One region of the Marinomonas sp. IMCC 4694 genome, then DNA from elsewhere that is predicted to be linked to it. Evidence: predicted binding sites of a transcription regulator. Region 1 holds the regulator's gene; each other region holds the start of a gene.
What was found. The regulator LexA, encoded in region 1, represses DNA repair genes until DNA is damaged. The targets are predictions, from matches to a motif close to TACTGTNTANNTANACAGTA.
Positions count from the first base shown of each region.

Region 2: a site for LexA is predicted at 1,156-1,175, ahead of FXV75_RS13070 (YebG family protein). Genes of this name have one in related genera too.
Region 3: a site for LexA is predicted at 1,440-1,459, ahead of umuD (translesion error-prone DNA polymerase V autoproteolytic subunit). Genes of this name have one in related genera too.

Region 1 is NZ_VSRV01000001.1:1,558,990-1,562,243, reverse strand. It holds gene dinG (ATP-dependent DNA helicase DinG) at 1-1,163, opposite strand, end outside; gene lexA (transcriptional repressor LexA) at 1,233-1,856, shown strand; gene FXV75_RS07125 (hypothetical protein) at 1,976-2,239, opposite strand; gene FXV75_RS07120 (DUF6586 family protein) at 2,242-2,712, opposite strand; gene topA (type I DNA topoisomerase) at 2,709-3,254, opposite strand, start outside.
Region 2 is NZ_VSRV01000001.1:2,865,203-2,868,456, forward strand. It holds gene FXV75_RS13060 (DUF1439 domain-containing protein) at 1-196, opposite strand, end outside; gene FXV75_RS13065 (mechanosensitive ion channel family protein) at 196-1,068, opposite strand; gene FXV75_RS13070 (YebG family protein) at 1,197-1,625, shown strand; gene FXV75_RS13075 (ABC transporter ATP-binding protein) at 1,823-3,254, shown strand, end outside.
Region 3 is NZ_VSRV01000001.1:692,160-695,413, forward strand. It holds gene umuC (translesion error-prone DNA polymerase V subunit UmuC) at 1-956, opposite strand, end outside; gene umuD (translesion error-prone DNA polymerase V autoproteolytic subunit) at 964-1,413, opposite strand; gene FXV75_RS03170 (3'-5' exonuclease) at 2,067-2,975, shown strand; gene FXV75_RS03175 (hypothetical protein) at 3,175-3,254, shown strand, end outside.

The DNA of each region.
Region 1 (3,254 bases):
TTGGTTTTTTTACATTCGTCTTGAATGCTTTCGATATTGTTGAAGAGTTTTTGATACGAAGTCTGCAAGCTGTAGGACAGCTGACGAAGTTCGTCTGGGATTAAACCAAATTCAAATCGGTGTTGATTATTTTCCCTATCCAGACCTAAACCCTGAATGTAAGGCGCGAGACCTTGTTGGGCGTATTGAATAAAATTCACAATACTTTGGATTTGCTGAGGAATTTTAAGTAACAACTGCCCTGTCAAGCTGACATCGTCAGTGAGTTCTTGTTTTAAATTAACCAAGTTTTTTTCTAACTGACGCAACCAAGTGATGCTTTGCTGCAAGCGGACGTCATGTCGAAAATGACCTATGGCTTTATCTGGTAGGTGATGACCTTCATCAAAGACATAAATGGTTTCTTTAGGCGGCGTAAGAATGGCACCCCCCCCCAGAGATAAGTCAGCCAATACTAAGTCATGGTTGGCAACAATGACATCGGCTACCTCAATTTCTGCTCGTGCTTTAAAAAATGGGCACGCGGAATAATTTGCACAATTGCGATTAGTACACTGCTGATGGTCGGTCGTTAAGCGTCGCCAGTCTTGGTCTCGTACAACACCCGCCCAATTGTCTTTATCGCCATCCCACTCCCCTTTTGACAAGGCTGCGTCCATTTCTTGATACAAGACAGTGTTTATATCCTCAGAACTTAAATGCTGCTCAAACAACCCAGCAAACATGTCGTCCATTGCTTGCTCTTCTGAGTTTAAAAAACCTTCTAGGTTGTTCAAACACAAATACCGTCCTCGCCCTTTAGCGAGTGTATACTTAAAGGTCAACTCCGTGTGCTCAAGAAGATCAGGCAATTCCTTATGTAAAATCTGCTCCTGCAACGCGACCGTAGCGGTCGAGATAATCAGTGTCAGTCCACGCGCTTTGGCGATAGGGATCGCGGCTAAACAATAAGACAACGTTTTCCCCGTCCCTGTCCCCGCTTCGATTACAGCAACGTGCTTTTCATCCAGTCGCTCACCTTCCGAACCTTGTTTGATGTTTCCCAAGGTGCGCGCAATCGCACCAATCATTTGGCGCTGCCCAGCCCTTGGTTTGTGTGACTTGGCATCCAATGACGCTCGGTATGCAAGTTGAATTTGTTTTTTTAGTTCGTCTGAAAGCATTTATATTATTGAGTATCGTTAAGAATGCTGTATATAATAACAGTTACTGTATAAACAACCAGATGCCCTATGATTAAATTAACGCAAAGACAATCTGACGTATTAGAAACCATTCGCGAATTTATTGGTGAAACAGGTTTTCCTCCCACAAGAGCTGAAATCGCACGTCGGCTTGGGTTTAAATCTCCCAATGCGGCCGAAGAGCATTTGAAAGCCTTATGCAAAAAGGGCGCAATAGAAATGCTGTCTGGTGCATCCCGTGGCATTCGCTTGGTGGATCGTGCCATTAATGAAGAAGCAAAAGAAGATCTCGGTCTGCCTGTTATCGGCAAGGTCGCTGCGGGTTTTCCTATTTTAGCTCAAGAAAACATTGCTTCCCACGTTAATATACCGGCTACGATGTTTTCCCCACAGGCGGATTATTTTTTATCGGTCTCAGGAACCAGCATGAAAGACATTGGCATCATGGAAGGTGACCTGTTGGCAGTCCATAAAACCACCAGCGTGCGCAATGGTCAAATTGTTGTGGCTCGTATTGGTGACGAAGTCACGGTGAAACGATTCGAACAGAACGGTCATATCGTCAGACTCATGCCAGAGAACGAAGCGTTTAATGATATTATTGTTGACCTTGAAACCGAGGACTTTGCCATTGAAGGGCTGTCAGTAGGAGTTATTCGCCAAGGCCATTAACCTTTCGCAACACATCCATAACATAATGTCATTTATACACACCCTACCCATTAAAAAGCGAAGTAATAACTTCGCTTTTTAATGTCGGTTTCGTGCACAGAGACTTGAGAACGTTGCAATCAATGCAGAATTTTAGGCCTTAACTCTTCTTCTACCGCGTCATATGCTTCATCAAAATCACCATCTTCTGAATACACAAAGTCAATACCAGCATGAAACATGTGTTTAGCCAGATCAAAATAACGATCCTTCAAATAAGAACGGGTATCATCGGAAATGGTTAACGTTGCCAAAGGCTCTGTTTCTTGACCCTCTTCACTGGCTGGACGTAACACAATATCACCATTATCCAACTCAACAATTTCCAGATAGGACTCTTTCATACTTAATACTCTGATGACTCTTCTCTAAAACGTAAAACCAACTCAACCAATTTAGCCAAGTAAAAACTTACCGACGCCCCTGCGTCACTCCCACGACCAATGATAGCATCAGACTGCACTACAGAAGACGGCGCCGAACGACATTCAAACTGTACCAGATACGCTTGATTGAGCTGATAAAACCATGATTCAGAACGCAATAACAAATCCGCTAGCTCAGCCAAAACCGGCACTACAATCTGCTTATTGGTGGTCTCAGCAAGCAATGTATTCACATCCAACGAGCTTGATAAGGAATAAGACGACGACACTTCTTTTAATAAGCCGTTAAGTGCACTTCTTAATTGAAATACCGCCGAGCTTTCTAAACCCGCATTTAACCACGCTTCATCGCTTGTTTTACCTTGCTGGATTAAGCGCCTAGCGGTATCGAGCTTTTGATTTGTTACACTCGCCAAACTCGCACTGCTCATTTTTTCTTACCTTCCTCAATCACCCACTTTGATCCAACATAAAAAGCCTTCCAACCCGTTGGCTTGCCTTCTTCTTCACTCATTACATATTGCTCTTTGGTTTTTCGGCTGTAACGAATAATAGCAGGGCGACCTTCTGCGTCTTTCTTTGGCGCTTTTTTAAAGAAATGGTACTTTGGATCGATTTGATCCATATAAGGCAGCAGCTCTTCAACCAAAGGCGCGCGCGTTTCACGCTTACGTGGAAACTGACTGGCCGCTAAAAATAAGCCCGTCGCACCATCTCTGAGAACATAATGGTCTTCTACTTTTTGACAAGCAAGATCCGGCATTGGAACAGGGTCCATTTTTGGTGGCGCAGCTTCACCGCTTTTCAGCAGTTTACGCGTGTTTTTGCACGCTTCATTGGTGCAGCCAAAATACTTACCGAATCGCCCGGTTTTAAGCTGCATCTCAGAAGTACACTTGTCACACTCAAGCACAGGACCGTCGTAGCCCTTGATTTTAAAGACGCCATTTTCCACTTCATAACCAGAACAAGC
Region 2 (3,254 bases), 1.3 Mb from region 1:
CTTGCGTCACCAACAAATCTAAATTTAATGTATTACTGTCTAAAGTGAGTGCAATATGGCGCTCGTTTTGTTGCTCAAGCTGCTTTACGACCTCTTGATTGACCTCCTCTTCACTAATTCGAAAGCTGTTGCAGCCCGCCAATACTATCGACAAGCCTAACAAAGCAAACGTACACACACTGCGACCAATTTTCATCACACATTCCTCTTCGCGGCCACATTGGCATCGCGTTTTTCATACCAGAAAGCCATAAAATCTTCAGTGACTTTTTGCTCTATGTCCACCGCTTCCTCCGTTGGGCAAAATAATGAAATAGTAAATACATTAAACCCCTCCGGTGTCGTGGTAATGCGTACGCGTGGTTCAGGCCCCGAAATACGAATATCCAAGCGCTTTTCGATCAAACTGTTGTAGCGAATCGCCACCTCATGGAAATGCTCAGAATACTGGTGAATTTTTGTTAAAATCTGTTCTTTAATTACAAACAAATTCACCTCATCGGTTTGCCGTGCAATAGAAAAAGTATGCGTCACATAACGGCGCATGTAATTCAAATTTTGCACCGTATGCAGCAGCAACACACTATTAGGCACGACCGTGGTACGCCCAGTATACGCATAGCTGCCGCCTTTCAAATCTACTTCAAACAAGGTCGTCGACAACCAATCGCTGTCGGTCACTTCGCCTTCATAATTGGCAATGCGTATCCAATCACCCACCTGATAGGGCCGCGTACTGGCGCGGTAAAACGCCCCCACAATACAGGCAATAAACTCCTTCGTGGCAATCACCAACGCCACCATAAACGCCGCAATCGAAATTGCAATGTTTTGTAATTCAGAAGACCAGATAAGCACTAACCCAACCACTAAAAGCAGATTAAATATGTTATCTACCGCGTTGATTCTTTGGCGCTTTTTATCATTTTCTGTCTTTTGATTAACGCGAATCACTCGTTTGGTATAACGCCGCACTAAATAAGACAAAAAAATCCAAGCGATCGTCAAAACGACTTCAACATGATCCATTAAAATGGATAAGTCTAACTGGGAAAAATCGACCGACATAAAACGCACATCCTTTAGTAAGGTCGCCACTTTAACAAAAAGTCACGCTGATCAACAAATAAAAGCACTAGACAAACCACAAAATAATACTGTACATTTATACAGTATTATTTATATCGAGGTGGATTATGCCTGTAATTATCAACTATGTTGTTGAACGTGATGGAATCGAAAAAATGACGTTTACTTCCAAAACCGACGCCGATGCCTACGACAAACTGTTAGACACAGCCGACGCCTTGTACGAGGTATTGGCTCAAAGTGACCTAGCAGGAGACCATAGCCAGAAAGAAGCACTGTCTATGTATTTAGCCCAACAAAAAGACGTGCTCTTGGATATTTTAAGCTCAAAAAAGAAAGCCACACCAAAAGCGAAAAAAACCAACACACAGCCAACACAATCAACGCTGGGCCTTAGTAAAAGCTCGCCAAAAAAAGCACTCGAAGATCTCATCATAGAGACCGATGAAGACGCCACCTACACAGAAACCGAAGATGACAGCAGCGCCGTATTTGATGACGAAATCACTGACTACATTGAAAGCGACGCCGCTTAACGTCGTTTCACTCACTGCCTCGCTTACAAGGACGTAAGTGGCGTAGTATCTCCAAAGTGAAGCGCAGCTAATACCCAAATACCCCTATTCACCAACTGCATTTATTTCCCTAACAATCTCGGCTTTCACATATACTTTACCCATGTAAACCTGTTTATTTATAGTTTGTTTGTTGTCGTTGATGATTGGAACCCAGCATGAAGCCTAACGCCCCCAAAAATACCGTTGATAAAAATATGTTGGGGGTATTTCGTTACAGCCGCCGAGCCCTTGAACTGGTGTGGCAAACGTCTCCGGCGCTCACTTTGGGCTTGGCATTCGCTACTCTGATTGCCGGCGTACTACCGGCCGCTATGGCCTACATAGGACAGTTGATCGTCGACGCCGTTCTGGCAGCAATGGAAAGCTACAAACAAGACCAAGTATTGCATTATCAAACCGCATTAAATTACGTCGTGCTAGAAGGTGTTTTAGTGTTAGTCATCGCGGCGGCTCAGCGTTCATTGACAGCGCAAAAAGCCATTTTACAAGGTTTACTCGGACAAAAAGTTAACCTAATGATCTTGGACAAAGCTCAAACCCTAAGTTTGTCCCATTTTGAAGATTCCGAGTTCTACGACAAACTGGTGCAAGCTCGACGAGAAGCGTCGAGCCGACCGCTGGCGCTGGTCAATAAAACCTTTGCCTTACTGCAAAATGCCCTTTCTTTATCGAGCTTTGCGGTCTTGCTGTGGCACTTTTCACCATGGGCCTTACTGTTGCTGATCTGTGGCGCGCTTCCTGCATTTATTGCCGAAGCCAAATTCTCTGGTGATGCGTTTTTGATGTTCCGCTGGCGCTCTCCAGAAGTGCGCCAACAAAACTACTTAGAAACCTTATTGGCCCGTGAAGACAACATAAAGGAAGTGCGACTTTACCAACTCGGCGAGCGTTTTTTACAACGCTACACTGACATTTTTTTAACCCTCTTCAAAGAAAGTAAACGCTTAATCTTACGCCGTGAAAGCTGGGGCTTCGCGCTCGGTGTCATCAGCACCTTAGTGTTTTATGGCGCCTACGCTTGGATCGTCAGCGACACGATTATAGGCGCCATCACATTGGGCCAAATGACCATGTACCTGTTGCTGTTTAGACAGGGACAAAGCGCCGTATCAGCCTCACTGACCGCCATCAGCGGCATGTACGAAGACAACCTATATTTATCGAATCTGTACGATTATTTAGAGCAGGAAACTTCACCGTCTACCGGTGGCTTACTCGTCGGCCCCAACGCCCACGACGGCATTCGTTTTGAAAACGTGACGTTTCACTATCCTGGCACCACAAAACCCGCTTTATCCAATATCAATTTGCATATCCGACTTGGTCGCAGCGTGGCGATTGTCGGCGAAAACGGCTCAGGAAAAACCACCCTCATCAAGCTATTAACGCGACTGTACAACCCTACTGAAGGGCGAATTTTACTCGACGGACTGGACTTGCTCGAATGGGACGAAACGGCCTTACTCAAACGCGTGGGTGTAATATTTCAAGACTTTGTACGCTATCAATTTATTGTCGGTGAAAACATCGGTGCGGGGGACAACGACCGTTTTCATGATGAAAGTGGCTGGGCAAAAGCCGCGGCTC
Region 3 (3,254 bases), 870 kb from region 1:
TCGCAACTGGGAATCAGTAACTCACCCGATGCAGAGTTGCTGTACTGCGGCTCGTTGTCCTTAAAGGGGCTGGTTCGTATAAACACGGTCAGCACTTTGGCTTGCTGCTGTTCTTTGCGAAGCTTCTCAGTGGCACGGGTTGCGTATTCGCATACGGCTTCACGTAACAATTCAAAGTGCGTCACTTTTACGCCAAATGAACGGCTACAGACGATTTGTTTCTTAATTGGCGGGATCTCTTCTAGTTCAATGCACGACTCACCATTGAGCTCTCTGACGGTTCTCTCTAAAACCACCGAAAACTGGTCTCTGATGGCTCTAGGTGAGGCATTGGCGAGGTCTAGGGCTGTGGTGATACCCAGAGCATTTAAACGCTTAGAAAGCCGTCTACCAACGCCCCAAACATCATCAACCGGGACTAATGCGAGCAATCGACGTTGCCGATCTGGATTGGTCAGGTCTACAACGCCCTGAGTGTCTGGATACTTTTTGGCGGCATGGTTTGCCAGTTTGGCGAGTGTTTTTGTCGGTGCAATGCCGACACAGACGGTGATCCCAATCCAGTGGCCTATGCGCTCTCGCACTTGTTGTCCGAACTCGACAAGAGATATGGCAGACTCTATACCGGTTAAATCTAAAAACGCTTCGTCAATGGAGTAAACCTCTACTCGTGGTGCCATTTCCTCCAAAGTGCGCATCACTCGACTGCTCAAATCTGCGTAAAGCGCATAGTTGGACGAAAATGCCCAAATGCCATGGCGCTGCATTTCAGATTTGATTTGAAAGACGGGTACACCCATTTTAATACCGAGTAACTTAGCTTCACGCGAGCGTGCAACCACGCAGCCGTCGTTATTGGACAGCACCACAACCGGCGTATCTTTTAAATCAGGACGAAACAGCTTCTCACAACTGGCGTAAAAGTTGTTGCAGTCCACCAAGGCAAATATAGGCATGGGACAGTCACGACTTGCGGCGCATGTTTCGCACCACATTGGTGACCACACCAAATATCTCTAACTCTGTCCCTTCGGGAATATGGATGGGTTCATACGCCCGGTTTCTTGGGATCAGCTTGACGCACGGCCTCAGTTGAAGCTCCTTTACCGTGAGTTCACCATGGATACCCGCGATCACAATGTCACCGTGTTCGGCTTGGACAGAGCGATCAACCACCAAAATATCATCTGGGTGAATCCCGGCATCAATCATTGAATCACCTTCAACACGCACAAAGAACGTTGCAGCCGGTCGCTTGATGCACAGCTCGTTGAGGTCGAGCGTTTGCTCAACATAATCCTGCGCTGGGGAGGGAAAACCAGCAGAAACACGTTCCATGAACAATGGAATACGAAGGCGCTTGGCTTTGATGAAGGCAAGTGCGCCGCTACGGCCTATCAGCGAGACACTCATGACGAACCTCGAAAAATCACAATTGATACTGTTTGTTTATACAGTATCTAATGCTATGTTGATTTCTACAAGTAAAATTGTAGATAAAACTGGTGTTGTCCGAGTAAGACGTTGTGTTTTATGTGATTTATTTTTTGTAGTGAAAAGCTTGATGTGGGGATTGCTCGCCCTCGTCAAAGCCTGCAAGGCTTGGACAATACTGCTTCTGTTACTGATCTTGTTTCTGTTACTGATCCTGTTACTGCTACTGGTTAACGCATGGGTCAAGTAACCGTCAGACAAGGCTTGTTGAACCCTTTGCAAAGGGTTTAAAAACAGTTAGTAAAAATCTGCTTCGTATTGAATTTACTGGCTTAAAGCGAAGTCAGGAGCACCATTAAAATGCTCAGTCGAACTCGGTTCAAGCCTTTTGCAACCGTTTGAAAAGGGGTTTGCTAAGCCATACGTAAAGGGTATCGGTAAGGGTTACCTAAAGGGTTTAGCTAAGGCTTTCTGAAAGGCTTAGCCAAAGCCTTCATACATGGGTTCACCCAGTAGAAAGATTAAAAAAACGCTGAGGTATCCAAGGTGCATTTTGTACAAACGCGTTTATAAACGAACAGGGCACAATGAAATAACTCAAAGCGAACAATAGAATTGAAGAGGAACCATCAATGACAAGAGCCCCTGCGCCATTTCCGCTAGAGCGCCTCGCGGATATCCCAGAAAGACCAGAAAATTTTAGATTACTGGAGCGCATTCCATTAACGCGTGAGCCGCAGACTTGGCCACTTGAACTTTCTCCTATGGTCGGTGATGAACAGCCAATGGTGCTGCTCGATACAGAGACAACCGGACTGTCTTCCGATGATGAGTCCATTATTGAGCTTGGTATGGTTAAGGTGCTTTACAGCCCCTCTGCTCAGCGGATTGTGTCGATTGTTGATGTGATCAGCCTGTATGAAGATCCCGGCAAGCCAATCCCCGAGCTGATTACCGAATTAACCGGTATCACTGATGAGATGGTGCAAGGCCAGCGCATTGATGATGCTCTGGTAGCGAGTTGGTTATCCGATGATCCGCTGGTGGTTGCACACAATGCGCAGTTTGATCGTCCTTTCTTTGAAAAGCGGTTTGCCGCATTGGGCCATCTATCTTGGGCCTGTTCAGCCAGTGGCATAGATTGGAAAGCACAGGGCTTTGAAAGTCGAAAGCTTGAGTACCTGCTGCTTCGCTTAGGTTGGTTCTATGAAGGACACCGAGCTGCAACCGATTGTTTGGCGATGGCCTGGTTGTTCTATTTGTTGCCCGAGTCCGTTGCAAACTTATTGTCAGAAGCAGACAGGCGTACTGTGCTAGTTCGTGCGTTTGGTGCGCCGTTTGATGTAAAGGACTATCTAAAAGAGCGTGGTTACCGCTGGCATGACGGTGTTAAAGGTGCCAACAAGCATTGGTGGCGCGAAATCAGCGAAGACGAGCTGCCGCAGGAACAAACTTACCTGGATGATTTGTACCATCGTGGCTCAGAACATGCCCACTATGACTACAAAGATGCCCGCAATCGATTTAAAGCTTTGTCATAGCCTCTTGCATATTTGAAAACCTCTGGAAAATGGAAAGTGAACTTACGTTATACCCAAACTACTTGGTGTTGCAGCTAGGCGGCAAGTGAGCGAATCCCCATGAGCATAGGTCTTCTATGTGATTGGGGTGAGCGAATGCAGGTAACACCGCTGCGGCTGCAAGTAGGAAGGGTATATAACCAACAAGAGGAATCTTTCCATGTACCAAGACACCTACATTGAATACTGGGGCGAAATCTTCGTCTCTGCCCGCATCATTGAATTTGGCATCACGTTCGA